Regions from separate parts of the Arthrobacter sp. LAR12-1-1.1 genome, predicted to be linked through region 1. Evidence: riboswitches for the same ligand, from Rfam matches in the RefSeq annotation. Region 1 holds a riboswitch; the other holds the start of a gene.
What was found. Region 1 has a riboswitch for glycine ahead of gcvP (aminomethyl-transferring glycine dehydrogenase). Riboswitches for the same ligand answer to the same signal wherever they lie in the genome.
Positions count from the first base shown of each region.

Region 1 (3,401 bases):
GCGAAGGGGTGGATGGAGGCGAACTCCGGCCAGGAGATGGCTTCCATCTCGGCCGTGGCGTTCAGCTTCATGGTGCACGAGCCCAGCGGGATCATGGTGCGGTCCAGGGCGAGGTCGCGGTCCGAGAGGCGGCGGATGTAGCGCAGCAACTGGGTTTCGGAACGGTGCGTGTTGAACACCGGGTGCTGGAGGTAGTCGGAGGTGCGCTCCACGGCGGAGTCCAGGCCGAAGCCCTCAGATGTGTCGGTCACCGACGCGCCAAACGCGGCGATGACGTCGGCGACGATAGCCACCGTCGTGGCCTCATCGGCGGAGATGCCGACAGTGTCGGCGTCGATGGCCCGCAGGTTGACGCCCTTGGCGTCGGCGGCCGCGATGATCTCTGCCGCCCGGCCCGGCACGGAGACGGTGATGGTGTCGAAGAATGACGTGTGCAGCACGTCCAGCCCGGCGGCCTTCAGGGAGGCGGCGATGGTCTTGGCGTGGACGTGGACCGACTGGGCGATGGCCTTCAGCCCGTCTGGGCCATGGTAGACGGCGTAGAACGAGGACACGATGGCCAGCAGTGCCTGGGCGGTGCAGATGTTGGACGTGGCCTTCTCGCGGCGGATGTGCTGCTCGCGGGTCTGCAGGGCCAGGCGGTAGGCGGGGACGCCGGCGTTGTCTTTGGAGACACCCACGAGGCGGCCGGGCATGGAGCGCTCCAGCCCCTTCTGCACGGCCATGTAGGCGGCGTGCGGGCCGCCGAAGAACAGCGGCACGCCGAAGCGCTGGGCGGAGCCGACGGCGATATCCGCACCCTGCTCGCCCGGAGGGGTGATCAGGGTCAGGGCCAGGAGGTCCGCGGCCACAGTGACCAGCGCGCCGCGTTCCTTGGCGTCGGCGATCACCGCGGTGTGGTCCAACACGCGGCCGGAGACGCCCGGCTGCTGCAGGACGACGCCGTTGATGACGCCCTCGGGCAGGCCCTTCGAGAGGTCCGCGACCTCGACCTCGAAGCCGAGGGCTTCCGCGCGGCCCTTGACGATCGCGATGGTCTGCGGGAGGCAGTCGGCGTCGAGGACGGTCTTGCCGTCGTGCGCCGTCTTGTTCTTGTTGGCGCGGCGCATCATCAGCACGGCCTCGGCGACGGCGGTGGCTTCGTCCAGCAGCGATGCGTTGGCGATCGGCAGGCCGACGAGGTCCTGGACCATGGTCTGGAAGTTCAGCAGGGCTTCGAGCCGGCCCTGGGAGATTTCCGGCTGGTACGGCGTGTACGCGGTGTACCAGGCCGGGGCTTCGAGGATGTTGCGGCGGATCACCGGCGGGGTGAGCGTGTCGTAGTAGCCCTGCCCGATCATCTGCACGGCGGTCTTGTTCTTCGCTGCCAGCTTGCGCAGCTCGGCGAGGACTTCCACCTCGCTGAGGGCGGCGGCGAGCGCGAGATCGGAGTCCTGACGGATGTCCTTCGGAACGGCGGTGTCCACCAGGGCGTCGACGGTGTCGTAGCCGACAGCCTTCAGCATGGCGTCGACGTCGGCCTGGCGGCGCGCGCCGATGTGCCGGTCAACGAAGGACGTGGAGGCTGGGGTAACAGTCACAAGGAACTCCATAACTCAGGCGGCGCAGGGTACGCCACATTGATTCGGGTTCCTCCCCGCTCTGTATTGGACCTGAGAGTTTCCGCGAAGCCTGCGTTTCAGGGGCTCCGCTTGCACCGTCGGTGAGCACAGCATGTCCGGGACACGCCTGCTACTTTCCAGAGATGCCTTGCCGCGGCGGTACATGGGCCTGAGAGATTCCTGGGGAGGGTTTGCTCCTACGGCGCCTGCTTGTACCTACTTGCAGGACTCTCCCGCCGCAGATCAAAGGCGTATTCAGTTGGGTGATTAATCGTGGGTGACAACAGTCACAGCTCCCATTCTCCTATGCCGGGCGCGCGTCCGCAAACTCCCTGCCAGCCGCCGACCCAGGTTACGGGCGACAAGCCGCCCCCGGGTGCGTCCGCCAACACGAGTTCGCCGGACAGCGGCCAGGTCGCCGCAACTTTGCGGCGAACTCGCACGCTTCCGGCGAGTTCGGCGGGGTGGGCGGGAGCGGGCGGGGTGGGCGGGAGCGGGCGGGGTGGGCGGGAGCGGGCGGGAGCGTCAGCGGCGCAGCTTCTCGACGGCGGCCAGCAGGCTCTCGACGTCCGCTTCGACCTCCGGAAGCGGCCCGCCGGGGCCCCGGCCCAGCATGGCGTTGAAGTACAGCCCGTCCCCCATGTACAGGACGGCCTTCGCCATGGCGGGTCCGACGTCGGCCGCCAGCAGTTCCAGCCAGCTCGCCTGGGCGGCGGCGAAGCGGCGGAGGGTCTCCCCGTGCGCCACCTCGGCGAGCCGCGTGGCCGCCACGAAGACCCGGTCCATGGGCGTGTCCGCCCACACCGAGGACCTAATGAAGTACGCCGCCGCCCCTTCGGGGGCCGCCGCCATGGCGGCAACATCCGCAGCCAGATGCCGGTCCAGCCGTTCCAGCAGGACCGCGATCATCGCCTCCTTGGTCGGGAAGTGGTAGAGCAGGCCGCCCTTGGAGACGCCGGCCCGGCGCGCGACGGCGTCCAGCGTCGCGGCGCGTTCACCGACTTCGATGAGCAGGGATTCGAAGGCATCGAGGACGGCCTCGCGGGCGACGGGTTTCCTGGGCATGCCTCCCATCATGCCTGCCCAGCCCTTCATTTCTTAACTGTACCGTCCAGACGGTATAGTTATGTCCTATGAGCATTTCATCGATCACCGCAGCCACCAGCATCCCGGCGGCCACCGGCCCCCGGGCACCGTGGCGCGACTGGGTGGCGCTGGCCCTGCTAATGTTCCCCGTCCTGCTCGTGGCCGTGGACAACACCGCCCTGACGTTTGCCCTGCCGGCCATCGCCACCAGCCTGTCCGCTTCCGGCGTCCAGCTGCTCTGGATCGTCGACGCCTATCCCTTGGTCCTGGCCGGACTGCTGGTCGCTATGGGCAGCCTCGGCGACAGGATCGGACGGCGCCGCCTGCTCTTCGTGGGCAGCGCGGGTTTTGCCGCGGTTTCGGCCGCGACGGCGTTCGCACCGAGCGCCGAATGGCTGATCGCCGGCCGTGCCGGGCTTGGCCTGTTCGGCGCCATGCTCATGCCGTCCACTCTTTCCCTGATCCGCAATATCTTTCCGCAGCCCAACCGGCGCAGGCTGGCCGTGGCGATCTGGGCCGCCGGCTTCTCCGGCGGCGCCGCCCTCGGCCCGATTGCCGGCGGCTGGCTGGTGGAACACTTCTGGTGGGGCGCCGTCCTGCTGGTCGCAGTGCCGATCATCCTTCCTCTCCTGGTGCTCGGTCCGGCGCTGATACCGGAATCCCGCGACCCGAACCCCGGCCGCGTGGACGTGCCCAGCATTGTCCTGTCCCTGC
Region 1 is NZ_JBEGIG010000016.1:35,008-38,408, reverse strand. It holds gene gcvP (aminomethyl-transferring glycine dehydrogenase) at 1-1,592, opposite strand, end outside; glycine riboswitch at 1,632-1,747, opposite strand; glycine riboswitch at 1,749-1,847, opposite strand; gene MRBLAR12_RS12015 (TetR/AcrR family transcriptional regulator) at 2,127-2,666, opposite strand; gene MRBLAR12_RS12010 (MFS transporter) at 2,735-3,401, shown strand, end outside.

Region 2 (3,401 bases), on a different contig from region 1:
AGTACCCCTCGTACGGCAGCACGATGACAGTGTCGATTCCGCTTTCCCATGCCGGGATGAGTTCTTGGAGACTTCGGGGTTCGGCATCGTGGGGAAATTTCGGGATCAGGCTTCGGTCCCAGGCTTGATAAGCCTCGCGGTCCAGACCTTCCCATTCATACCGTTGAGTCCAAAAGGGTGGGATCAAAGGATTCAACCCCTGACTGGCGTCCCCGGACTCGCGCAATTCCGCGGGCGTGGGATGGTGCGTTGGATCTTCGATCTGGTACCAGCTCCAGGCCTGGTCCCATGACGTTTTCCAGCGCTTCTCCCACGTGGAGGCATCAGCCGATTCCGGCATCCGGGAATGACCACAGTCTGGTACGGGGCTTAGGGGCGGGATGTTGAGGTCGCCGGCCATGGACCATGCCTGCCGGACAAACAGAAGGAGAGTCAGGTGGTGTGGATCGTCATTGACGCGGATCACCATGTCATGCGGCCACGGACTTTCCGGTTGCGGCGTGCCCCATTGCATTTTCGTTACCCCCAGTTCGAAGACAGCCCGCGCGGGCCGAATTGCGTTCAGCGTCGCACCGACTTCACGCTCTGTAAACGGAGATCAGTTCGTTCGGGGCGTGCCCGGTCAGACGGTGTCGACCCAGTAGCGGCGTTTGCCGTTGCGGGTGTCCTCGTAGGCGCCGCCGTTCTTTTCGATGGTCGTCCGGGAGCCTGCATTATCCTCATCGCATGTGAGAAGAACCCGGGGGATTCCCAGTTCACGGGCAATCGGCAAGGCATCAGCCAGCGCCCTCGCTGCGTGGCCGCGACGCCTGGCGGAGGGCCTCACGCTGTAGCCGATGTGCCCGCCTTCGTTGAAGAGGAAGTCGTTCAGTTCGTGCCTGATGGCCAGTGAGCCAAGGAACGTGTCACCCTCCATGATCCACAAGTACGTGCAGGGCACATATCCTGGCTTCCGCGGGCTCTCCGGCCGAGCGTCATTGATGAGGGCGTCGACAAAGCGGCGGAACGACTGGGCATCTTTGAGTTCTTCCAGGGACCAGTCCTCCGCGCCCCCGCCGTCCCGGTGGGCGCCGTCAAATTCTGCGGATCCTTCCAGCCAGGAGGAGTGGTAGCTTGCGTCCGGAGCGATAAGGAGAGGCATCACGCGATCATATTCGAAGGGTTCGCGTTTCCCGTGGTCTCGGTCCGGGTGTGTAGGGTGCTGCCAGCGTCAGCGGACGGCAGGTCGTAGTAGCCCAACGGCCCCGGGGGATGGACTTGTTCCTTGGCTGGCATTCGACGGCGGGGAGGCACCCCCGTGGTGCAGGAAACAGCGACTCAATTGAAATTAATTTTGCATCCTGCCCGGGAACCAGATAAATTGTGAGCTGTGTCACCGACCAGTGGCACGGCTTATGATCTGCGGCGGGAGAGTCCTGCCGGTACGTTCAGCAGGCGCCGTAGGAGCAAATCCTCCCCAGGAATCTCTCAGGCCCACGTACCGCCGCGGCAAGGCAACTCTGGAAAGCAGTCCGGGCAACCGGGCTCACCGACGGTGCAAGTGGCGCGCTGCAATCAGCAGGGCAAAACGGAAACTCTCAGGTCCAATACAGAGCGGGGAGGAACCCGAATCATCGTGGCGTTTTGATGCCACCTGAATTATGGAGTTCCTCTCATGACGGTTCAATCGTCCCCGTCCACCTTCGCAGATCGCCACATCGGCGCCCGCCGCCAGGCCGACATCGACACCATGCTCAAGGCCGTCGGCTACGACAGCGTTGATGGCCTCGTTGACAACGCGGTCCCCGATTCCATTCGCCAGGAAAAGCCCCTCACGCTGGACAGCGCCCTCAGCGAAGTCCAGGTGCTGGCCGAGCTGCGCAAGCTCGCCTCCAAGAACAAGACGGCCGTGCAGATGATCGGCCAGGGCTACTACGACACCGTCACCCCGCCGGTGATCCGCCGCAACATCCTCGAAGCCCCGGCCTGGTACACCGCGTACACGCCCTACCAGCCGGAGATCTCCCAGGGCCGCCTCGAGGCGCTGCTGAACTTCCAGACCATGGTCCAGGACCTCACCGCGCTCCCGGTCGCCAATGCGTCGCTCCTCGACGAGGCCACCGCCGTCGCCGAGGCCGTGCTCCTCATGCGCCGCGCCAACAAGAACAAGTCCGCGGCCGGGGCCAAGACCGTCCTCGACGCCGACTGCCTCCCGCAGACCATCGCCATTGTGCTGGGCCGCGCCGAGGCCCTGGGCTTCGAGGTGGAGGTCGCCGACCTCTCCAAGGGCCTGCCCGAGGGCGTCATCAACGGCGTCGTCCTGCAGCAACCCGGTGTCTCCGGCCGGGTGTGGGACCAGTCCGGCGTGATCGCCGCTGCCAAGGAACGCGGCGCCCTCGTCACCGTGGCGGCGGACCTCCTGGCCCTGACCCTGATCACCCCTCCGGGCGAGCAGGGTGCAGACATCGCCGTCGGCTCCACCCAGCGCCTGGGCGTGCCGCTGTTCTTCGGCGGCCCGCACGCCGCCTACATGGCGGTGCGCGAGGGCATGGAACGCACGCTCCCCGGCCGCATCGTCGGCGTCTCCAAAGACAACGCCGGCGTCCCGGCGTACCGCCTGGCGCTGCAGACCCGCGAGCAGCACATCCGCCGCGAGAAGGCCACGTCCAACATCTGCACCGCGCAGGCACTGCTGGCCATCGTGTCCTCGTTCTACGCCGTCTACCACGGCCCCGACGGGCTGAAAGCCATCGCCGAGACCGTCCACAACAACACCCGCGCCCTCGCCGCCACGCTGAAGATCGCCGGCCGCGAACTGGCGAGCGACTCCTTCTTCGACACCCTCACGGTCCGCGTGCCCGGCAAGGCCGCCAAGGTCATCGCCGCCGCCGGGGCCCGGGGCATCAACCTGCGGCTCATCGACGCGGACACAGTTGGCGTGTCCGTCGATGAGACCACGACGCCGGAGGTCCTCGCCGCGGTCGTCGTCGCCTTTGGCGCCGGTCCGGTCCTGGAGGCCAAGGGCTTCGAGCTGCCCGAGACAGTGCTGCGCACCTCCGACTTCCTGCAGCACCCGGTCTTCAACACGCACCGTTCCGAAACCCAGCTGCTGCGCTACATCCGCCGCCTCTCGGACCGCGACCTCGCCCTGGACCGCACCATGATCCCGCTGGGCTCGTGCACCATGAAGCTGAACGCCACGGCCGAGATGGAAGCCATCTCCTGGCCGGAGTTCGCCTCCATCCACCCCTTCGCCCCGGACTCCCAGACCGAGGGCTGGCGCGAGCTCATCAGCGGCCTCGAAGCTGACCTCGCCGAGATCACGGGCTACGACCAGGTCTCCATCCAGCCCAACGCCGGATCCCAGGGCGAGCTCGCCGGCCTGCTGGCCATCCGCGGCTACCACCACTCCCGCGGAGACG
Region 2 is NZ_JBEGIG010000024.1:2,452-5,852, forward strand. It holds gene MRBLAR12_RS16005 (hypothetical protein) at 1-514, opposite strand, end outside; gene MRBLAR12_RS16010 (GNAT family N-acetyltransferase) at 623-1,141, opposite strand; glycine riboswitch at 1,396-1,493, shown strand; glycine riboswitch at 1,495-1,602, shown strand; gene gcvP (aminomethyl-transferring glycine dehydrogenase) at 1,655-3,401, shown strand, end outside.
Region 2: linked by a shared signal. The riboswitch ahead of gcvP (aminomethyl-transferring glycine dehydrogenase) and the one ahead of gcvP (aminomethyl-transferring glycine dehydrogenase) in region 1 are both predicted to bind glycine.